One region of the Nitratidesulfovibrio termitidis HI1 genome, then DNA from elsewhere that is predicted to be linked to it. Evidence: predicted binding sites of a transcription regulator. Region 1 holds the regulator's gene; the other holds the start of a gene.
The links. The regulator HrcA, encoded in region 1, represses chaperone genes, less so after heat shock. The targets are predictions, from matches to a motif close to TGTTAGCACTCNNNNNNNNNGAGTGCTAACA.
Positions count from the first base shown of each region.

Region 1 (11,801 bases):
TCAACCGGCACGTCAATTACACCAACATCTGCGTCAACGGCTGCCTGTTCTGCGCCTTTCAGCGAGAACGCGGGCAGGCCGGTTCCTTCGCCCTGACGCCGGACGACATCCTGCACCGCGTGCTGGACGACCGGGGCACCCCGTTTTCCGAGGTGCACATCGTGGGCGGCTGCCACCCGGACCTGGGCCTTGCCTGGTTCGAGGACGTCATCCGCCGCATCCGTGCAGCACGCCCCCAGAGCATCGTCAAGGCCTTCACCGGCGTGGAGATCGCCCACTTCGCCAGCATGGAAGGCATCAGCACGCTGGACGTGCTGCGCCGCCTGCAGGACGCGGGCCTGGCCATGATGCCCGGCGGCGGTGCCGAAATCTTCGCGCCGGAAGTGCGCACCAGAATATGCCCGCGCAAGGCCACGGCGGACGAATGGCTGCGCGTGGCGGGCGAGGCGCATTCCCTCGGCATCCGCACCAACTGTTCCATGCTCTACGGGCACATTGAAACCTTCGAGCACCGCGTGGACCATCTGTGCCGCCTGCGCGAACAGCAGGACACATCCGGCGGGTTCACCTGCTTCATCCCCCTGCCCTTCCTGACGGAAAACAGCCTGCTCAAGCTGCCGCCCGAACGGGTGGGCGAACACGTGGGCCTCGACCGGCTGCGCACCGTGGCCGTAAGCCGCCTGATGCTGGACAACATCCCCCATGTGAAGGCCTACTGGGTGATGATGGGCGTCAAGATGGCCCAGACCGCCCTGTACTTCGGGGCTGACGACCTGGACGGCACCATCGTCGAGGAACGCATCGGCCACGACGCCGGGGCCGATTCCGCCCAGTCGCTCACCGTGCCCGAACTGGAACTGATGATCCGCCGTTCCGGCTTCACCCCGGTGCGCCGCGATTCGCACTTCAACCCCGTGGCCGACCCGGACGCCATCCGCAACGATACCGGGCACGCCGATACGCCGGAGGTCCGGGCATGAGCGCCGCCACTACCGCCGCCACCGCCACCAACAGGCCCATCATGCCGGGCGGCTCGTCCATCAATGAGCCGACCGGGGTCCGCGCCGTGGCCGAACGGGTACTGGACGGCCAGCGCCTTACCCGCGCCGACGCCGACCTGCTGTACGACCACGCCGGGCTGCACACCCTGGGGCATCTGGCCCACGCCGTGCGCCTGCGCAAGCATCCGCAGCCCGTGGTCACCTACGTGGCCGACCGCAACATCAACTATTCCAACATCTGCGTGTGCGCCTGCCGCTTCTGCGCCTTTTTCCGCGCCCCCGGCCACCCCGAAGGGTACGTGCTGACGCGCGAGGAACTGGGCAGGAAGATTGAGGAAACCCTGGCCCTCGGCGGCACCCAGATCCTGCTGCAAGGCGGCCACCACCCCGATCTGCCCCTGTCGTTCTACGAGGGCATGATCGGCTGGATTCGCGACACCTATCCCGCCATCCACATCCACGCCTTTTCGCCGCCCGAAATCGTCTTTTTCGCGGAGTTCGAAAAGATCACCGTGGCCGAGGTCATCGCGCGGCTGCGTGCCGCCGGGCTGCACTCCATCCCCGGCGGCGGCGCGGAAATCCTGGTGGACGAGGTGCGCACCCAGGTTTCGCCCAACAAGTGTTCCGCCGGGCGCTGGCTGGGCGTGATGGAAGAAGCCCACACCCAGGGGCTGCGTACCACCGCCACCATGATGTTCGGGCACGAGGAAGAGCCCCGCCACCGCCTGGACCACCTGTTTGCCGTGCGCGAGGTGCAGGACCGCACCGGCGGGTTCACCGCATTCATCCCGTGGACCTTCCAGCCCGCGCACACCAATATCCACCGCGACCCGGAACCCGCGCCCGCCTACCTGCGACTGCTGGCCCTGTCGCGCCTGGTGCTGGACAACGTGGACAACGTGCAGGCCTCGTGGGTGACCATGGGGCCGCAGGTGGCCCAACTGGCCCTGTACTTCGGCGCCAACGACTTCGGCTCGCTCATGATCGAGGAAAACGTGGTGGCCGCCGCAGGCGTCAGCTTCAGCCTCTCGCGCCGCGAAATCCACAACTGCATCCGCGCCGCCGGGTTCACCCCCGTGCAACGCACCATGAACTATACCCCCGTTTCGCCCCAACCCGTGGTGGAAGGGGAGATACAGGAGTTGTAAAGGCAACAACCGGGGAAGGGACCCTTTGCGGCAGCCGTTAGGTGAGCGCGAAGCGTGAACCTTACGGATGGCGACCGCAACGCGTAAAAGGGTCTCCTTCCCCCGTACCCCGCTCTGCTGTCTTCATCCGTAATGCTCGAAGACTCGCATAACGGCTGAAGCTCCCCCCAAAACTTTTTAATTGGGGGGATACGGAACATCAGGCTTCCTCTTCTTTATCAAAAAACGCCCCAAGCCCCCCAATATGGGGGTGCAGGGGGCAAAGCCCCCTGCCCGCCGGAGGCGTAACAAACAGCCAAACCGGCAGGGGATACAAACGCGATACATGCCATGAACAAAGCTACCACCACGCCGTCGTCATGCGCGCGCCCGCTGCGCCTGGGCCGCATCGGGTACCTGAACGTGCTGCCCATCTACCATCCGCTGGAGTCGGGCATCATCCCGCACGAGTACGAACTGGTGGCCGGGCCGCCTGCGGTGCTGAACAACATGATGGCCCGGGGCGACCTGCACGTGTCGTCCAACTCGTCGGTGGAGTACGCGCACCGGTGGAGGAACTACCTGCTGGTGCCCGATCTCGCCATCGGCAGCCGGGGGCCGGTGCAGAGCGTGCTGCTGCTGTCGCGCCGCCCGGTGGAGGACCTGGCCGACCAGCCGGTGCTGATCAGCGCCGAGACGCACACCTCTGCCGCGCTGCTGCGCCTGCTGTTCCGCGATTACTACAAGTTCCCGGTACGCTACGAGGTGGGTTCGGCCACCGGACGCATCGCGTCGGGCAACCCGCCGGAGGCGTTCCTGGCCATCGGCGACGAGGCCCTGCGCCTGCGCAACCACCCGGAGTTCCCGTACCGGCTGGACCTTGGCGAGGCCTGGCGGCAGTGGACCGGCCTGCCCTTCGTGTTCGGGGTATGGGTGGTCAGCCGCGCCGCCGCGACAGCAGGCTGTTTCGCCAATGACCCGTGCGAACTGTTGCAGCGCGCCCGCAACTGGGGCGAACTGCACATGGACGTGATCCTCGACCTGACCTTACAGGGCTGCCCCCTGACGCGCGAAGAACTGCGCCAGTACTACCACGGCCTGGTCTTCCACATGGGCTTTCCGGAAATGGAAGGACTGCGCCTGTTCTACCACCGGCTGGCCGAGGCGGGCGAAATACCCGTGGCGCCGGAACTGGAATTCTTCAGCATGTAGCGCATGGCGGCCCCGCGAACAGGACGCGGGGCCGTTTTGCGTTTGCGACCCGCCATGCATACCAGCGGAAACCCCACGCAACTCGCCAGTCAGGATACGCCCGTCGCGTCGCACCCCGCCCACACCCTGCCCGTGCGGATTCTGGGCCTTGACGTTACGGCCACCCCCGGCCCACGCAAACCGCTGACCCTGGCGGTGTGCGACCTTGCGCCGGGGAGCGGGAACGCGCCGGATAACGGAATGCCGGACAGGCCAGGCTTGCCAGACTGGCCGGACTGGCCGGACTGGCCGGGCCTGCTCGGCGCACCCCCCGTGCTTACCCTGCACGAACTGCGCGAACTGCACGCGCTGGGCGACCTGGACCGGCTGTTCGGTGGGTTGTTGGATGCGGGCTTCGCGGGGGGCGATGTTCCGCCCGACGCGGGCTGGGTGCTGGGCATCGACGCCGCGCTGGCGCAACCGCTGGAACTGGTGGAACAACTGGACTGGCCACGCGACTGGGCCGGATATGCCGCCCTGTGCGGAACCATGGACCGCGCCACGTTCCGCGATCTGTTGCGCGGGGTGTCCGCCGCCCGGCCCGCCGGGCAGAAGTACCTGTACCGCGCCTGCTGCCGCCGCGCCGGGGCCGCCAGCCCCATGAACACGGTGCGGCCGCCCGTGGCCCTGATGTTCCACGCCGTGGCTCCGCGTCTGGCCGCGCACCAGGTTCACGTGCCCCTGCTGCGCCCCCTGCCCGATCTGTCGGCTTCGCCCCGTGCGGCGCTGGAAACCTACCCCGGCTGGCTGGCCCGCCAGTTGATAGGCCGTACCCCGTACAAGGGTGGCGAGAGTTCAGACCGGGCAGCCCGGCGCAAGGCCCGTACGGACCTGCTCGGGAGCCTGGCGGGGCTGGCCGGATCGACGAACGCCACCGGCCTTCCCTTTCTGACCATCCGTTGGAACGCGGACCATGCCGCCCGCATGCTGGACGACCCGGAAGCGGACCTGCTGGATGCCCTGCTCTGCGCCGTGCTGGCCGCAGCGTCCACCCTGCGGCCCGGCTATGGCCTGCCAACACGATCGGCCCCGCCGCGCGGCATCACCGCCGCCCAACTGGGCGTGGAAGGCTGGATCGCCGGACTGCCGCCTGTGGCATAGTCTCGCCCCCTGCATCCCCTCCGCAGATACTGCGGCGCACCCATGCAAAAAAACGGCGCGTGACGATCATCCGCCACGCGCCGTATCTGCGCAAAGTTCGGGGTGCCCTCGCGGGGTCAGCCCCGTGTGTTGCCCGCCTCAGTCTGCGGCCATTGTCCTGACGGCAACCTGTGTCCGCCTACCAGCCCGCTCCGCCGCTGAACAGATAGGACAGCATGGACCAGGTAGCCCCCAGCAGCCCAAGCAGCAACAGCCCCAGAAACAGGCGCAGAACGCATCCTGCGGCGGCCAGCAGTCCGCGCACCAGCAGCCAGCCGAGCACCAATGCCACGGCGGTCACGAATATCAGGCTCAATATCTGCACCGTCATCCCTCCGTCCGTTAACGGCGCAGCGCGCCCTGATTGTCATGCATCCTCATGCGCCGCCGCATCGGAATCTTCAGCCATCTCGCCCGGACGGCATACCCGCGCGCCCGAACCGCCAGTTCCGCCAGTTCCGCCAGTTCCGCCAGACGCACCCGAGGCACCGGACAGGCCCAGCCAGATGGCGAACAGGGCGATGCCCGCCCCGGCCATACCCCATCCGTCGGTGGGCCGTTTGAACAGCACGATGTCCCACATGAACGACAACGCGGGCTGCACCAGCATCACCAGCCCCGCCAGCGAGGCGGGCAGGCGCGGCAGCCCGGTGGACAGCAGCACCCAGCCAACGCCCTGGCACAGCACGCCGTAGGCCACCAGGTAGCCGCCGCTGGCCGCATCTGCAATGGCAAAGCTGTCGCCGCGCACCAGAATGCCCGCGCCGCTCACCGCGGCGCAGGCCAGTGAAATGACCGCCATGTTGGCCACCGGCGAAAGCATGCCCGCCATGCCGCGCGACTGGCGCAGCAGCAGGATGAACCCGGTGTAGAACAACGCCGTGGCAAAACCGTAGCCCACCCCGGCCAGCGAATCGCCCACCACCAGCCCGCCATCCGTCGATGTGGGCAACAGGTCCGCCGGGCTGACGCCCAGCAGCAGCCACAGCCCGGCCAGGGCCAGCGGAATGGCCGCCATGTGCCGCCCGGACAGCTTTTCGCCCAGCAGCAGCGCCCCGGCAATGGCGATGAAGAATACCTGGAAATTGCCGATGATGGTGGCCAGCCCCGGCCCGATGAGCAGGATGCCCCGGTGCCAGCACTCCAGGTCCAGCGCGAACAGCACGGCGGCTCCCACCATCACGCCCCACACGCCGGGCCGCGCGCGCAGCCGTTCGCGCCGGGCCAGGGCCACGCACAGCAGGGCCAGCCCGCCGAAGAACATGCGGTAGAAGGCAGACTGGCTGGGCCCCACCTGCACCAGCTTCACGAACACGGCGGAAAAGCTGATCAGCACGCCGCCCCCGGCAACGCGCAGCAGCCCGCCCGCATCAAGGCAGGGGGAACGGTGTGTACTCATGCGGCCCCCCATACTGCGAAGCCGGGTGAAGCGCAAATGGTGTCGGTGCCCCAACTGGCATCAGGCAGACGCCGGGCTGACCCCGGGCAGACGCCGGACAGGTGACCGGCAGCCCCACGGCCCGTTTTCCGGGTTCCTTCCCGGCGGAAACGCGAAGGCGGCACGTCCCGCCGGGGGACGTGCCGCCTGATGTCCGCATTGCGTGCCCTTTGCTATCCGGGCGCCTATTCCGGACGCCTATTCCGTACGGCTTACGGTGACCTTGGCGGGCCGCAGCAGGCGTTCCTTCAGTCGATAGCCGCGCTGCATCAGCGCACACACGGTGTTTTCCGGCAGGTCGGGGCGCACTTCGGCCCCGATGGCCTCGTGAATTTCCGGGCTGAACGGTTCGCCCGCCTCGCCCACGGGTTCCAGGCCGTGGCGCTTCAGCGCGTCCAGCAAGAGCTTCTGGGTCATCTCCACGCCGATCAGCATGTCCTTGCAGGCCGCGTTGCCGCGCCCGTACTGCAGGGCCAGGTCCAGGTTGTCCAGGGTGGGCAGCAGGTCCGCCAGCACCACTTCTGCGGCGTAGCGCACCTGGTCGTCCTTTTCGCGCTGCAAGCGCTTCTTGAAATTGTCCATTTCCGCCAAGGCGCGCAGGCGCTGCTCGTCGGCCTCGGCCCGCTCGGGACATTCCGGACACAGACGGGCGGCGCACTGTTCGCGCAGGCCGTCATCGTCGATCACCACGGCGGAACCCGCAGCGGCCTGATTCCGCGAGGAGGCATCGGCCTCGGTACGCAGGGCCTCGGCCTCGGGGCTGATCTCCACATTGTCCTTGAACACATTGCTGGGGGGCATGTTCCTGAATCTCCTTGAAATCCTGAAGCGTGACGTCGTCGTTGAAATATCCCGCCGGGGCGGGTCGCATGTATCGGGCGCTGTCCGGAAAATGGCCGGGATTACGGCAGTCGGGAAGGGGCTGCGGCAAACCGTTCGCTGAACAGTTGGGTGAGCGCCCGCGAAACGCACTGCACCACCGGAACGATCTTGGCGTAGTCCATGCGCAGCGGCCCCACCACGCTGACCACGCCGCGCGGCGCGTCCCCACCGTACGGGGCGCTGATCACGCTGCACCCGCGCAGCCCGTCGGGCGCGCCGTTGGCCACGTCCTGACAGAAGGTGATGCGCACGTCGCGTTCGGACAGGGTGCGGTCCAGAAGTTCCAGCAGGCGAGAGCGTTCCTCGATGGCGGCCAAAAGGTCGCGCATGCGGCCCACATCGGTGAATTCCGCGTGCTCCAGCATGTTCAGCGTGCCGTTGACGATGAGTTCGCGGTCGTCACCCATGTGTTCGACGGCGCGGCGCGACAGGGCCAGGGCGCGCACGCACATTTCTTCCAGCCGCGACCCCGCGCGGGCCAGTTCGTGGCCGATGCGATCACGCGCTTCGGACAGGGACAGCCCCCGGAAATGGTCGTTGAGATAGTTGCCGAAGCGCACCAGTTCATCCTGCCCGTAGCGCTCGTCCACGCGCACGGTGCGGGTGCGCACAAGGCCGCCTTCCAGCATCAGCACGGCCAGCACCAGCCCTTCGGCTGCCGGGGCGAATTCGATGCTGCGCCAGCGGGCCTCGTCCTCGCTGGGGGCCACCACCATGCCCAGTTGCCGGGCATGCCCGGACAACAGGTTGGCGGCGCGGCGCAGGATGCCGGAAATCTCCAGTTCCTGCCGCGAAAGCTCGTCGGCTATGGCCTCCCGCTCGACACTGCCCAGCGGCAACGGTCGCAGCAGGCTGTCCACATACAACCTGAAGGCGCGCGCGGTAGGCACCCTTCCTGCGGACGTGTGCGGCTGCTCCAGATACCCGAGGTCGGTCAGGTCGGACATGGTGGCGCGCATGCTGGCCGGGGAAAGATGCAGACCGGAGTGCTCGGCCACGGCGCGAGACCCCACGGGCGAGGCCGAGGCGATGTAGCTTTCGATGATGGTGGCGAGCACCTGGGTTTCGCGCTGTCCGAGGCTGGGCATGAAGGCTCCGGCATCATGAGGATGCAGTTCTTGCAGTAGCACAAACGGGTAACAACGGGGGTGGGGGCTGTCAAGGTTGGCAGGGGTATGCCCGCCCCGTTCCGCCAGACCGACACGCCGGAACAAGGCGGCGCCGGCGTGCCGGACGCGCCGCACACGACGTATCGGACCGAACCGGTCCACCAATTGTGACATATTTCACAATGACTTTGCCAAGAAGACCTGAATGCACCGTAATACACTGTTATTTCAGACTGATAACAAAAACGAACCCACCACTGCCATTTTCAGCCTTCGCAAAGGTACCCCACTGTATGCGGCATGTTGTGCCCACTCACGACTAGTGCATTATTTCACATACATTGACACAGTTCCGACAACACACTACAGTGCCACCTGTCACCGGGGAGTGGAAATGCATCATGGCATGCATCACTTACCCTGCCCCACATAGCAAACCCCATACGGCCCGTAATGCGCCCATCCTGCCGGGCATGTTGCGGCTGGTGAGCAACTGTTTACACGCTCACCTGTAGGGGGCTGTAATGCTTGCCGAAAAAACACCCACGCCTGCCTTGAATTTTTCATGACATTGTGGCATCTTGTGCCTCGTCCGCATGTCTGGAACCCGGAAAAACCCGCGCGATTCGGTTCTCCGGTACCCGTGTTTGCGTCCCCCTTCGGGGTACGTTGCGGGTTCACCAGCGAAGCGCCCGCATGGGAGCCTCGTTGACACGCCGGGTGGCTGCGGTTTATCCAGCGGGCAGAGTCTGCCCATGGGCGACCATCATTCGGATAGAGGCAGCGGATCGCTGCTTATCATCGGCCGGCGCATCGCCGCACGATGCGAAGGTCAGGCGTTTGTCGTGCATCCCTTTCACTGCCAAGAACCTGTCCAAGGAGGACACGCATGGCTGAAGTCACTTACAAGGGCAAGAGCTTCGAAGTCGATGAAGACGGCTTCCTTCTTCGCTTTGATGACTGGAGCACCGAGTGGGTTGAATTCGTGAAGGAATCCGAAGGTATCGCGGACATCACCCCCGATCACCAGAAGATCATCGACTTCCTGCAGGACTACTACAAGAAGAACGGCATCGCCCCGATGGTTCGTATCCTCTCCAAGAACACCGGCTTCAAGCTGAAGGAGATCTACGAACTGTTCCCCTCCGGCCCCGGCAAGGGCGCCTGCAAGATGGCCGGCCTGCCCAAGCCCACCGGCTGCGTGTAGTCCATACGGCCCATTGTTCACGAAAGGGCGGGAGCGCAAGCTTCCGCCCTTCTCATTTCCCTGGCCTGGCCACGCAACGCCGTTGCGCCACGCCGCAAAGGGCGGGAGCTTGCGCTCCCGCCCTTTGCGGCTTTCAGTGGCACGCCTGGCCAGTTCAGGCGCGCCGGTTGCGGGCTTCGTACTGCGAAGCGTGGTTGCTTGTGGGAAGGACGACCGGAATCAATGTTCGGTGCCGTCCTCAGCGGCGTCGAACAACGTGTTCAGCGCCTCTTCGCGGCACAGGACGCTCGACGCCATGGCGATGCTGAACGTCGAGTGGGCCTTCTTCCACAGGGAAAGTATCTGCTGCACGGAATGAACCATGGACAGCAGCACCGATGCAGGCACGATGTACGCGCCGTCCGGTGTGCGTTCCAATCCGTCCAGCGATACGGAAAGGCCCGTCAGTTCCTTGCCCACGTTACCCAATAGGCCGTCAATGTCATGCTTCACGTTGCGAACCCCATTCTGCGAACTTGGCGCCGTGCGCGCTCGCGCCGACGCCGCTACTGGTCTAGCAGGGGCACCCCGCGCCGGTCATTTATATTTTCCCCGCCGGGCCAGCGGTGCGCGGCCGCACAGCTTGACGCGGCCCATGCCGCGCAATACACCGGGGAATACGCCATGTTCGATTATACCAACGCCACCACCGATGCCATGTCCTGGCTTGCCGCTCTCTCGCCCCTGAGCGAGCAGGATCTGTGCGACCTGTGCCTTGCCTTGCGCACGCGCGGCCCCGGGCAGCGTTTTTGCTGCACCCAGGACGCCAGCCTCCTGCTGCTTGAAGCACAGGGAGCGGATACCCCCCTGCTGCTGCTGTCCGACAGGGCCGCGCGCAACCTGCTGGACTACCTGGTGACCGGCTACCTGCGCGACAAGCCTCGCGGGCTGCGCGCCTGGCATGCGCGCGAATACGGCGGGCACGACTAATCAGCGCCTTCCATATCTTCTGCCTGCCTTTACATTCCCCCCTTACGCCCGCCACGGAACCCCACATACAAGGGCCGCCCCCCTTCGGAAGCGGCCCCGGTGGCATCTCTTGTCACGCCGGTACCCGGCCCGAACCCGGGACCGGAACCGGCGGGCTACCTGCGCAGCACTTCGGCGTCCCAGCCGCGTTCCAGCGCTTCCAGCCAGTCGGCGGGAATCTCGGGCACGGCGCGTTTTGCCAGCACGTCGGGTGACAGGGTTGCCTCGCCCATCTTCATGGCGGCGAAGCGCGCGCGCCATTCCTCGGGCAGACGCCCCACCTCGATGGCCGGAAAATCGCCCCACCAGGCCGGGTCCATCTTGGCCAGCTGCGCCTCGGGCGACAGCAGGAAGTTGGCAACCACCATGGCCCCCGCCTTGTTGGGTGCGTTGAAGGGAATGGCCACGAAATGGGTGTTGAAGATGGACCCGTCGTCCAGGACCACGGTGCGCACGGTGGCCGGGTAGGTGCCGTCATCGATCAGCGCCTGGGCGTGGGCCGGGTGGTACGAGACGGAAAAATCCACCTCGCCCCGCGCGAACAGCGCGTCCAGCGCGGCGGCATCGCGGGGGTAGGCGCGTCCGGCCTGCCACAGGTGCGGGGCCAGGTCGCGCAGCCACCCCCACAGGACAGGCGCCTTGCGGCCCAGCAGGTCCTTGTCCAGCGGACGCATGTACTGTGCGTGGCCCCCGGTAAGGGCATAGAAGGCCTGGCGGATGAAGGCCGATCCGGTGAAGTCCGGCGGCTGGGGATAGGTGAACCGTCCGGGGTGGGCTTTCACCCATTCGCCCAGTTGGGCCATGGTGCGCGGCGGTTCGGGGATGCGGGCGGTATCGTATTCCAGCACCAGCTGGGCGCGGCCATAGGGGGATTCATAGCCGTCCACGGGATAGCCGAAATCGGTGGAGCTCTGCACCGGGTCGGTCAGGGCCATGTTGGGCAGGGCCGGGGCATACGGCCCCCACAACACGCCGCCCAGCCGGGCGTTGCGAAAATTCTCGCCGTTGATCCACAACAGGTCCATGCTGCCCGTGGCGCGGCCAGCCGACTTCTCCGCCAGCAGCCGATTGACGAACACCGGGGCCTCCATGGGCACCCGCACCAGGGTGATGCCGTACCGGCGCGCCAGTTCCGGCGCGACGAAGCCATCCACGTAGCGGTTGGCCGTGGCCATGCCGCCGTACATGTGAAAGCGCACCGTGGTGCCGCGCGCGGCGGCTTCCACCTCGGACCAGGGGAGTGACGCGGGCTTGGGCAACGTCGCGTCTACGGCCGCGGCAGGCCGCCCCAGACACAGCACGGCCAGCAGCACAAGCGCCGCCATGCGGAACAGAGGGAACAGGTGGGACTGAAGGAACCGGGGAAGCAAGGGGACGGAACGGAACGGTCGGAACGGGTGGCGCGCGGTGGCCGGACGGCCGGAAGGCGAGCGGAACGGATGCATGTACCCTCCCTGTGGGTGCCTGACTGTGTCTGGATATCGTGCGGGGAGCAGGCCCGAACCACGCCTGAATCGGGCCCAACCAGGCAGGATCATGCCGGATCAGACAGGATCAGGCCAGGGCAGGCCAGAACCGGACCAGAACCGGGCAGAACCGGGCGGGGAGCGGTGCCGCCCTACTCCGGCGGGCTCTGCT
Region 1 is NZ_KI632512.1:1,551,364-1,563,164, forward strand. Features, by position in the region: gene mqnE (aminofutalosine synthase MqnE) at 1-980, shown strand, start outside; gene mqnC (cyclic dehypoxanthinyl futalosine synthase) at 1,022-2,149, shown strand; gene DESTE_RS06320 (menaquinone biosynthetic enzyme MqnA/MqnD family protein) at 2,480-3,340, shown strand; gene DESTE_RS06325 (DUF429 domain-containing protein) at 3,395-4,480, shown strand; gene DESTE_RS06330 (hypothetical protein) at 4,659-4,850, opposite strand; gene DESTE_RS06335 (DMT family transporter) at 4,887-5,918, opposite strand; gene DESTE_RS06340 (nucleotide exchange factor GrpE) at 6,156-6,758, opposite strand; gene hrcA (heat-inducible transcriptional repressor HrcA) at 6,860-7,927, opposite strand; gene DESTE_RS06350 (TusE/DsrC/DsvC family sulfur relay protein) at 8,838-9,155, shown strand; gene DESTE_RS06355 (hypothetical protein) at 9,375-9,647, opposite strand; gene DESTE_RS06360 (hypothetical protein) at 9,819-10,124, shown strand; gene DESTE_RS06365 (ABC transporter substrate-binding protein) at 10,280-11,608, opposite strand; gene dctP (TRAP transporter substrate-binding protein DctP) at 11,782-11,801, opposite strand, start outside.

Region 2 (11,801 bases), 2.5 Mb from region 1:
TTGCTTTTGCTGTCCCAGACTCGGCGTTTCATGCTTCCTCCAAGGATGGAAGAAAACTACCTTAACAGGGCCACCTTGTTAATGGGGGGCAGTATACCCTTCCCCTGCCAGCCTCTTGCCAGTCCCTTGCCAGTGGGCGCACCGCGCCTGCGCGCTAGGGCATCCCCGCGCACCTTCATGGCGCCTGCACCCTGCCGCCCTCGCCCTTGTCCCATCCTCCTCTTCCCTTGTCCCCACCTTCCCTTGTCCCTTGTCCCTTGACGCGCCCCGTGCCTTTCGCGCAAAGTCTCGTCCACGACAACACGGGGATAGCGCAGCAGCGCCGGACAATCCGGCCACGCCGCATACCCCGGGCCAACGCCGAACCGGTCCGCCATGCAGGTGCGGGCATCGGCCCCGGCCCTCGCAAGCGCGGCAGCGCCCCGGCGCACGCCGCCCCCACACGAGCACAACCCCAGGAGACAGGGACATGGCGGAACATACTGCGGAAAGGCTTGACGTGCAGCCCTACTTCGACGTGGAACTGCTGATGAACACCAGCCAGGAAACGCGCATCGGCGGCGAAGTGATGAACCGCCTGATGCAGCGCTGGGAAGCCTGGATGGACAAGCTGCACGCGCTGCACATCAACACCGGAAAGATCCAGTACCTTGTGGTGTGGCTGGACAGCGACGTGGAAGAAGACGTGGACGCCGCGTGGGAATCCTCTCCCTCCGACGCGTTCATCATCAACTCCCTGGCCCAGACCATGGTCATGAGTGCGGTCCACATGTTGCTGCCCGAAGTGGAGGACGTGGGCTGCGCCCCGGCGCCCAAGCCCACCGACAAACTGCGCGCCGCGCTGGAGGCCGAAGGCCTGCCCTACAACGGCGACGGCCCCACCCTGTCGCGCCGCTACGCCGTGGTCACCCATTTCCCGTTCAAGGGCGGCTGCGAAATCTGCACCCTGCTCAAGGACTGTCCCAAGGGTTCGGGCGCTGCGGGTGCCCCGTCGTCCATCGTGTTGCCGGGGTACGAACCGGGCGCCGAATAGCCCCGGCAAGCACAGGGCTGCCCCGATCACACCGCGAATCGAACCGCGAATCACACGGGCCATGGCGTGCACCAGCGCGCCATGGCCTTTCCGTTGCGGGGGGCGCGCCTTTACTTCACCCGGCGACTACCCTAGAATGCGCGCCCAAGGAACCGGACAGGATGAACGGCCCGGAGGCGGACATGTCCACGGATTTCGCCATGCAGCTTCCCGGACTGCGCCGCATGAGCCCCGGGCTGCTGCGGGCCATGTCCGCACCACTCGACCCGTGGCGCGACCCACCCTACCTGCCGCCGCCGTCCCCCACCCTGCTGGACAAGACCCAGACCGTCGTCGATGACATGGAGGCCGATGCGGCGGCCGAACGCCAGCGCCTGCAACGCGCGGGCTACAGCCCCCCCAGGGGCGACACCCGCCGCCAGAGTCCGCTGGTGGTGCCCGAACGCATCGCAGGCACGCTGGTTTCGCTGATCGGCTGACGCGGCAACCGGGCTTGCCGGAGCGCCCGAGACCCTGCCCGGCCTGTCTGCCTGGCCCAGCCTGGACAAACCTGGCCGGTCCCATACTTTCCCAAGGAGCGTCCATGAGTCAGGATCCGAAATACCCGACCCGAATCCGCTATGAATACGAGCACGATTCCGGCGTGCGGTTGGAATACGCCCACGGTGTGTGGGGCGGCATCAACCCGCAGGGCGAGATCGAAATGAGCTTCTACATAGAAACCGACAAGATGCCGCCGTTCTCCGAACGCCTGGTGGCGCCCGACGGCAGCTTCGGCCATGAAGTGGCCCCCTACGACGAGAACCTGAAGGTCATCACCCGCCACATCCGCTCCAAGGTCGTGCTGAACTACCATACCGCCCGCGCCGTTCTGGAATGGCTGGAGGAAAAGGTGGAAACCCTGGAAATGGAAGAAGAAGGCGGCGTGATGTACGAGGGTGAGGGCGGCCTGGAACAGTAGCAGAACAGGCTGTCTGCCGGTCTTTCATGCACTGAAGCCTCCGTTGCGGCAACGCAGCGGAGGCTTTCACATGTGATCCGGCAACAGACGAGAGTCGCGGGGTGTCCTGCCGTCTGGCGACCAGCCCGCCGTACGGAGGGCGTCCGTCAGCCTTCCTGCCGCCCACCCCGCAGGCGGGCCAGCAACGGACGCAGCCGCGACAGCACCGGTTCCGCCAGTTCCGGGGCAAAGCGGCGCGCCAGCAGCAGATATGTTCCGGCGAACACCGGGCCGCTGATGGCCAGCGCCAGAAACGCCCCCCACAGTTGGCCCGCCGGGCTCGCCGGGGCCAGCAGCGGCGCGTAGGCCAGCGCGGGCCAGGCAGGCAGCGCGGCGGCGGCGCACAGCGCCAGAGATTTCGCGCCGCACCCGATGATGCCGGAAAGTCCACCCTCACCATGGCGCTTGCGCCAGACAAGGGCCAGCGCCACGGTGTACACGGCCACCGCCGCCGTGCCCGCCACGGCCACGCCAAGGGTGCCGTGCGTACCCGCGTGGCCCGCCAGCACATACAGCGGCAACGCGGCCAGCGTGGCCAGGGTGCCCACCACAGCCGGGGTCACCGTATCCTGATGGGCATAGAAGGCCCGGCCCACCACCTGTTGCACGGCCCAGAAGGCCACGCCGCACAGCATCACGCGCAGAAGTGGCGCGGAGGCCAGGGTTTCTGCGGCGGCAAACCCCCCGCCCTGAAAGATCAGGCGCATGGTGGGTTCCGCCGCCAGCAGCATCCACACGGACAGGGGAATGATCACCGCCAGGGCGTTGCGCAGCGCCGTGGACAACGTGGCGTCGAATGCGTCGGTTTCACCCTTGGCGGCCAACGCCGCCAGGAACGGATACGAAGCAACCCCGGCAGCCTGGGCCACCACGCCCACCGGCACCAGCATGATGCGCCGGGCATAGTTGAGCAGGCTCACCGCGCCCTCGCCGGTCATGGAGCCAAAGATGCGCACGAACTGCTCATCCAGCACCACCACCGACTGGCCGATCATCAGCGGCAGGGCCAGCAGGGCGAAACGGCGCACGCCGGGGTGGCGCAGCACCGGTCCCAGCCGCACCCCGCCGCCGCGCGCGGCAGCCAGTAACGGCAGGGCAAAGCTGCCCAGCGCCGCACCCGCCAGCACGCCCCAGCAGAACCCCTCCATGCCGCGCGTCGGGGCCAGCAGCCACGACAGCACGCCGCCACCGATGATGCAGCCGTTGTACACCAGCGGCCCCATGGCGGGCACCGCGAACTGGCGGCGCATGTACAGCAGCGCGGTGACGCACGCCCCCGGCAGAAAGAACGCCTGCGCGGGCAGGATGATGCGCAGGAAGCGCACCAGCCGCGCCGTGGATGATGCGTCAAAGCCCGGCGCGGCCACGCGGGCCAGTTCCGGCGCAAACCACCACGCCACGCCGGTCAACAGGCAGATGGTGATGGTTATCCACCAGAACGCGGCGGCAAAGAAGCGCCAGCCGTCCTCCGGATCGCGCTCGAAGCGCTCCGACAGCAGGGGAATGAGGGTAATGGAAAAGTAGCCGCCCGCCAGCAGGTAGTTGATGAAGTCGGGCACCACGAAGGCGGCGAAGTAGATGTCCGCCTCTGCCGTGGCCCCGAACAGGTAGGAAATGACCTTGTCGCGCAGAAGGCCCATGAACCGCGAGGCGAAGACGCTGGCCGCCATGATCAGGGCGGCGGCGCCCATCTGGTGGGTGCGGGTGAACAGCTTCATGCGGCGGCGGACTCTCCTGTGGCGAGCAAGGCGTGATGGACGTGCGGTACGCAGGAACCACTACCCCATACCGCCCCGCTTGACCATACAACGGAAAGGGCGGGCGCCACACCCGCGCCAGCCCTGCCCATGAAAACGACATCGCCCGCTCCCTTTTTTCGGGCTTTCGGGCGCGCAGTCACATTTTTATCAGCAGTGGTACTATACGAAACCACTTTTTATTCTGTCTATCATGCTGAAAAGACAACTATACAAGTATTTCCTGATTTCCTGTTCATCCATTGACAACTGTGCACTCAACCGCTAGATATGCCCCATTCATGGAGAGAGGCGCGAGGGTACGGCCCTGTGACCGCCCGGCAACCTGCCCTGACGTGACGCCGTCGGTCGGGCAAGGTGCCAACACCTACCGTGTCGCGCACGGGATCATGATCGCGGGCTTGCGGCGTCGGCCTCTCCACGCGAGGGGCCTTTTTGTTTTGGGGGCATCGTCCGGCGCTGGAGCCGTGCGGTGCATGTGGGTGGATTTCAGGCCAATTGCGCACCCACAGAAAAAAAATGCAGCTAACAGGCCGTTGCGCCACGGGGGCCGCCACACACCCAGCCGGAACATCCGGCGGGACGGCGGACAGCCCAAGGGCGCACGGTGGTCCGCCGGCCCAGCCCCCGGCGGATTGACCACGCGAAGCCCGGACGGCTTTGCGGAAAAAGGGAGACACGATGAAGGATTTTCTGGAGAAGTTGCAGCCCGTTGGCGAGTGTGTGATCTACTACCTCTACCACAACGAGGACGAACCCATGCCCACCTGCTGGTCCGACCCGCTGGAACTCATGGGTGACATGACTCGCCTGCAACTCACCGACGCACAGATGCGCGAACTGCGCGACATCGTGAGCGAGGAAATCCGCAGCGAAGGCCCCGAGGCGGTCTGGAAGGGGCGCACCCTGCGCAAGAACATCATCCATTCCTGCGGCTACCTGGTGTAGCCGGGCACCTTCGGCGGGCGCGTCCGGCAGCGCGCCCTGCCCGTTGCGTTGCCTGTCCCGGCCTTCGACGCATCGCTTTCCGGGCCACTCCCCCGCCCCGCGTGCCCGCGCGCTCCGGCGGCCCCCATGGCCCGGCACACATGACGACAGACGAAAGCGCCCCCGTCGGGAAACCGGCGGGGGCGTTCACATTGGCGGCAGAAGGAATATGAACGCGGCATGCACGGCGGCCAACGGCCGGGCCAGGCGCGGGGTACCCCTGCCCCGGCGTCGCCGCCATTGTTCCGATCGACGCAGGCCGATGGTCCGGCCAGTTCCGGCCAGTTCCGGTTAGTTCCGGCCAGTTCCGGTCAGTTCCGGTCAGTTCCGGCCAATTCCGGCCAATTCCGGTCAGTTCGCGAACCCCAGTTCGGCCAGCAGGTCGGGCAGTTCGCGGAAGTCGCGCATGGTGCGCACGCGGGGCGCGGTGCGCGTCTCGCGCACGGTTCCGTTGCGCGGCGGATCGAACCAGATGCCATGCATCCTCGCCTGCGTGGCGCCCCACACATCGCCGGTCCAGTCATCACCAATCATCACGACCCTATTGGCAGGCAGACCCAAATCGCGCAGCACGTGGGCCCAGAACGGCGGCCAGGGCTTGGGCGACCCTGCCGAGCGCCACGTGTACACCCCGGCCAGCAGCGGTCCCACGCCCATGGGGGCAAGGGCTGCGCGGATGGGCTCTTCTTCAGATTCCGAGGCATTGGATGCCAGGGCCAGCCGCCAGCGTGCGGCCAGCGCACACAGCACATCGCCCGCGTGGGGCATGGGTTCCTCGTCGGTCCAGCCGTGTTGCGGCCCCATCCAGCGGGGCATGACGCGCATCAGCGTGCCGCCCCAGTCCAGCAGCAGCGCCCTGTCAGGCAGCAATGGCCTGTCGGGCTCGTTCGTGGGTTGCATGCCGTCCGGCGCGGTGTTCGCGTCCGTGTGTTTCGCGTTCGCCATGGTTCCTCTCCTGCCCCGTGGTGCCCGTGCTCCGGGTTCGCGTCAAGTCGAAATGGCCCGCATCCTCGCAGTTCCCCCCGCCGCACAAACGAAAAGGGCCGGAACCCGAAGGTTCCGGCCCACAGTCACGTGCGATGATGCGCGCGCTGTACCAGCCTTTCGGCCTAGTACATGCCGCCCATGCCGCCCATGCCACCCATGCCGCCACCGGGCATGGGCATGTCCTTCTTGGCTTCGGGCTTTTCGGCAATGGCGCATTCGGTGGTCAGCAGCAGCGAGGCAACGGAGGCCGCGTTCTGCAGGGCGATGCGGGTCACCTTCTTGGGGTCGATGACGCCAGCCTTGATCAGGTCTTCGAAGTCGCCGGACGCGGCGTTGAAGCCGAAGCCGTCCTTGCCTTCGCGCACCTTCTCGACAACGATGGAGCCTTCGTAGCCCGCGTTGGAGGAGATCTGGCGCAGCGGTTCTTCGATGGCGCGGCGGATGATGTTCACGCCGGCGGCTTCGTCGTCATCGGCGGGCTTCACGTCGTCCAGCACCTTGGAGATGCGGATGTAGGCGGTGCCGCCGCCGGGGACGATGCCTTCTTCCACCGCAGCGCGGGTGGCGTTCAGGGCGTCCTCGACGCGGTCCTTCTTTTCCTTCATTTCGGTTTCGGTCGCGGCGCCCACGTTGATCACGGCCACGCCGCCCACCAGCTTGGCCAGGCGTTCCTGCAGCTTTTCGCGGTCGTAGTCGGAGGTGGTTTCGTCGATCTGGGCGCGGATCTGCTTCACGCGCGCCTTGATGTCGTCGGACTTGCCGGCGCCGTCGACGATGGTGGTGTTTTCCTTGTCCACCACAACGCGCTTGGCGGTGCCAAGGTCGGCCACCGAGATGCTTTCGAGCTTCACGCCCATGTCTTCGGACACCACGGTGCCGCCGGTCAGGACGGCGATGTCCTGCAGCATGGCCTTGCGGCGGTCGCCGAAGCCGGGGGCCTTCACGGCCACAACCTGAAGGGTGCCGCGCAGCTTGTTGACCACCAGGGTGGCCAGGGCTTCGCCTTCCACGTCTTCAGCGATGATCACCAGCGGGCGGTTCATCTTGGCCACCTGTTCGAGAACGGGCAGCATGTCCTTCATGCTGGAGATCTTCTTCTCGTTGCAGAGAATGAAGGGCTCGTCGAGTTCGCAGACCATCTTTTCGGGATCGGTCACGAAGTAGGGCGACAGGTAGCCGCGGTCGAACTGCATGCCTTCGACCACTTCAAGGGTGGTTTCCAGGCCCTTGGCTTCCTCGACGGTGATGACGCCTTCCTTGCCCACCTTGGCCATGGCCTCGGCAATGATGTTGCCGATGGTGGTGTCGGAGTTGGCGGAAATGGTGCCGATCTGGGCAATTTCCTTCTGGTCGCGGGTGGGCTTGGCCAGGGTGCCGAGTTCCTTGACCAGCTTTTCAACGGCCTTGTCGATGCCGCGCTTGATGGCCATGGGGCTGCGGCCGGCGGCCACCAGCTTCACGCCTTCGCGGTAGATGGCCTGGGCCAGAATGGTGGCGGTGGTGGTGCCATCACCGGCGATGTCGCTGGTCTTGGAAGCAACTTCCTTGACCATCTGGGCACCCATGTTCTCGAACTTGTCTTCGAGTTCGATTTCCTTGGCCACGGTCACGCCGTCCTTGGTGATGACCGGCGAACCGAAAGACTTTTCGATGACCACGTTACGGCCCTTGGGGCCGAGGGTCACCTTCACGGCATTGGCGAGCTTGTCCACGCCGCGGGAAAGCTTTTCACGGGCCTTGACGTCGAACAGGATTTCCTTGGAAGCCATTGTATTCATCCTCCTCGGGAGAAAGTTCTGATTTCGCAGGGCGTTATTCGATGATGGCGAGAATGTCGTCTTCGCGCATGACAAGGTGCTCGACGCCGTCAAGCTTGATCTCGGTGCCGGCGTACTTGCTGAAGAGCACGGTGTCGCCCTTCTTGACGGTCATGGCGATGAGCTTGCCGTCTTCCGCGACCTTGCCGGGACCGGCGGCGACGATTTCGCCGCGCGAGGGCTTTTCCTTGGCGGTGTCGGGGATGAAGAGGCCGCCAGCGGTCTTTTCTTCGGATTCGAGGCGCTTCACCAGAACGCGGTCATTCAAAGGCTTCAGATTCATGACAACTAGTCCTCCAACTTTAGGTGATCGCTGTTTGTCCCGTCTCTTGGCACTCACGGGGTGCGAGTGCCAGCGACAAGGGCGGTCATCTCGCCGCGCGTCATGACAGTGTCACGCGCGCGCCCTCCCGCCGGGTGGCGGGGGGCGAAATTCGTCTCGCCCGGTGTATCGTGGCTTTTCGGCTGTGGCTGAACCCGCAGGGGCCGGGTCTGGCTGCCGGATGCGGCTGCGCGCCCGCTCCCGCTGACGCGGTGGCGGTGCATGGCAACCGCGTTGGATAATAAGGCAGGTTTACGGCTTGAAAAGGGGGGCGTGTGCATTTTTTTGCATTTTCTTCGCGCACCCTGCAAATCCAGCGGGTTGCACGCCCGGTATTCCTTGCGGAAAAACCTGCAAAATTGGGCACTTTCGCACGCATCCGTCCATCTCACCCTTATCCCCGTATCCCCCAGGTCTGCAAACCGAAAAATACGGAAGATTGGGCGGCCAGCCCGAACAGGTTGCCCAGGCAGGCTACCCGGACAGTATATCCAGGCAGACAGGCCGGCAACCTGCCCTGCCGCACTGTCCGGGCAGATTTCGGGCACGCTTCGGGCGTACCGGGCGCATTGGGCGTATTGGGTGATTACACCCGCTCGACCTCGGTCACGGTCGTGCGCGGGGCACGCGGCAGACCGACAAGGATGGCCAGCACCCCAGCCACGCCCAGCAACAGGCAATAGTAGTTGGCCGACAGCACCGCCACGGGCGAGATGCCCGCGATGGATCCGGCCAGCAGCACCTGCGCCGCATGCGGGGCCAGCCCCTGCACCACGCACGAGAAGATGTCCAGCAGGCTGGCGCTGCGGCGCGGGTCCACGCCGGAGGTGGCGGCGATCTCGCGGGCCATGCCCCCGGTCAGGATGATGGCCACGGTGTTGTTGGCGGTGCACAGGTCGGCCACGGCCACCAGCCCGGAGATGCCCGCCTCTGCGGTGCGGGCGGCGGCCCCTTGGCTGCTGCCGGGCCGGTCGGTGAACCGGCGCACGGCGGCCAGCAGCCAGGCCACCCCGCCCTGATAGCGGATAAGTTCGCCAAGGCCGCCCATGAGCATGGACAGCACGAGGATCTCGTGCATGCCGGTAAAGCCCTTGTAGATGTCCTGGGCGAATTTCAGCGGGGTGTAGCCTTCCACCACGGCCATGCCCACGCCGCCCGCCAGGGCAATGCCCGCAAACAGCACGGCGAACACGTTCATGCCCGCCAGCGCCATGGTCAGGATGGCGATGTAGGGCAGCACCGTGACCAGCCGGTAACCGCCAGGCGCGGCGGCCCTGCCCGCATCGCCCGCCATCCAGAACACCGCCACGGCCAGCAGCGCGGCGGGCAGCGCGATGGCGAAGTTCATGCGGAACTTGTCGCGCATGTCGCAGCCCTGGGTGCGGGTGGCCGCAATGGTGGTGTCGGAGATCATGGACAGGTTGTCGCCGAACATGGCCCCGCCCACCACCGCGCCCATGAGCAGCGCGGCATCCATGCCGGTCTGGGCGGCCACGCCCGCCGCGATGGGCCCCACGGCAGCGATGGTACCCATGGAGGTGCCCATGGCCGTGGCCACGAAGGCCGAAATGACGAACAATCCCGGCAGCACCAGCCGATGCGGCACCAGCGACAGCCCCAGGTTCACCGTGGATTCCACCCCGCCGATGGCCGACGCCACCGAGGCAAAGCCCCCCGCCAGCAGGTAGATGACGCACATGGTGACGATGTTGATCTCGCCCGCGCCGGACAAAAAGACGTTGACCCGCCGGGTCAGCCCGCCGGGCAGGCCCGCCGTGGCCGGAGCCCTTTCGCGCAGGACAAGGGCCAGGGCGATGGCGGGCAGAATGGCCACCGTGGGGGACAGCTGGTAGAAGGCCATCTTCGTTCCGGCGGCGCCAAGAGCCAGCCCCGCGCCGATGAACAGGACCAGGAACAGGCCCAGCGGCAGCAGGGCCACAGGGTTGGGGGCGGGTTGGTGCGGGGGCGTGGCGACATGAGAAGTACGGGACATGACAATATCCTTTGAAGCCCGGTGTTGCCGGGCCGATGCATGCACGTGTGAAATGTCCGGATCAGACCCGGATGGAAAAGCCCGCCGCGCGCCTGCCGCGCGCGACGGCGAACCGTGCAGATAGGAACGGGGACGCCGCATGTCCAGACGAACTGGCGGGGGCGTCCCCGGAATATCATGCCGCGCCGGTTATTCGCGGCTGTTCGCGGTCATTCGCGGAATTGGGCCAGCTCGGCGATACGCGCCTCCACAACCTCCCAGCGTTCCAGCAGGGCGGTCTGCTCGCCTTCCAGCGCGGCTACGCGCGCGGCGGCGGCGTTGAAGCCCTCCGGGTCGGTGGTGAAGAAATCCGGCTCGGCAAGACGCGCTTCCAGCGTGGCCTGCTCGCGCTCCAGCGCGTCCAGGTTGCCGGGCAGGGCCGCCAGTTCCTCGCGCAGCCCGGCCAGTTCTCGCTGCTCCTTGAAGGTCAGCTTGCGGATCTGGCCGTTGGCGGGGCCATTGCCGGAACCGTTGCCTGGGCCGTCGCCCGCCTGGCCGTTCGCGCGTGGCCCCGCATCTCCTCCGGCCCCATCGGCTGCCGGTTTCGGGCGCTGGCGCAGCCAGTCGGTGTAGCCGCCCACGTACTCGCGCACGTTGCCGTCGTCGTCGAAGGCCAGGGTGCTGGTCACCACGTCATCCAGGAAGGAACGGTCGTGGCTCACCAGCAGCACGGTGCCCTGATATTCGGCCAGCAGTTCCTCCAGCAGGTCCAGTGTTTCCACGTCCAGATCGTTGGTGGGTTCGTCCAGCACCAGCAGGTTGGACGGCCGGGTGAACAGCTTGGCCAGCAGCAGGCGGTTGCGCTCGCCGCCGGACAACACCTTGGCGGGCAGGCGCAGCCGGTCCGGCTCGAACAGGAAGTCGCGCAGGTACCCGGCCACGTGGCGGCGGTTGCCGTTGACCTCTATGGTGTCCGCGCCCTCGGCCACGTTGTCCATGACCGACTTCTCGCCGTCCAGAGCCGTGCGCAGCTGGTCGAAATAGGCGATTTCCAGCCGGGTGCCGTGGCGCACCTCGCCGGAATGGGGCGTCAGCTGGCCCAGCAGCAGGCGCAGCAGGGTTGTCTTGCCGGAGCCGTTGGGCCCGATCAGCCCCACCCGGTCACCGCGCTGGATCAGCGCCGAAAAATCGCGCAGCACCGACTTGGCGTTCTCGTGGGCGAAGCACACGTTGCGCGCCTCGATGACCAGCTTGCCCGAGCGTTCCGCCTCCTGCGCCAGCATGGCCACGCCGCCCTGCTTCTCGCGGCGGCGGGCGCGTTCCTCGCGCAGGGCGTACAGGGCGCGCACCCGGCCCATGTTGCGCGTGCGCCGGGCCTTGATGCCCTGGCGCACCCAGGCTTCTTCCTGAGCCAGCTTCTTGTCGAACAGGGCGAACTGACGCTCCTCGTTCTCCAGCCGGGCCTCGCGCTGCTCCTGATACTGGTCGTACCCGCAGGCGTAGGAATGCAGCCTGCCCCGGTCCACCTCCACGATGCGGGTGGCCAGGCGGCGCACGAAGGCCCGGTCGTGCGAGACGAACACCAGCGTGCGCGCGCGGCGCATCAGATATTCTTCCAGCCAGGCGATGGTGTCGATGTCGATGTGGTTGGTGGGTTCGTCCAGCAGCAGGTCCTGCGAGGCCACCAGCGCGCGGGCCAGCAGCACCCGGCGCTTGCGCCCGCCGGACAGGGTGAAGAACTCGCGCTCCGGGTCCAGCCGCAGGTGGTTGCATACGGAGACGACGTCACCATAGTGCTCCCACCCCTCGCCCGATTCCAGACCGCGCCGCGCCGCCGCCAGGGCGGCCTCGTCCACGGGGCGGCCCGCCTCGCGCGCGGCTTCCAGCACATGGAAGGCAGCCAGAGCCGCGCCCTGCAGACCAAGC
Region 2 is NZ_KI632512.1:4,076,457-4,088,257, reverse strand. Features, by position in the region: gene DESTE_RS16345 (transposase) at 1-32, opposite strand, end outside; gene DESTE_RS16340 (hypothetical protein) at 470-1,033, shown strand; gene DESTE_RS16335 (hypothetical protein) at 1,216-1,512, shown strand; gene DESTE_RS16330 (hypothetical protein) at 1,617-1,994, shown strand; gene murJ (murein biosynthesis integral membrane protein MurJ) at 2,141-3,751, opposite strand; SAM riboswitch class I at 4,067-4,186, shown strand; gene DESTE_RS16320 (hypothetical protein) at 4,472-4,738, shown strand; gene DESTE_RS16315 (HAD family hydrolase) at 5,129-5,722, opposite strand; gene groL (chaperonin GroEL) at 5,887-7,533, opposite strand; gene groES (co-chaperone GroES) at 7,577-7,864, opposite strand; gene DESTE_RS16300 (Na+/H+ antiporter NhaC family protein) at 8,490-9,896, opposite strand; gene DESTE_RS16295 (ATP-binding cassette domain-containing protein) at 10,106-11,801, opposite strand, start outside.
Region 2: the regulator HrcA is predicted to act here: its motif matches at 7,909-7,939, upstream of groES (co-chaperone GroES).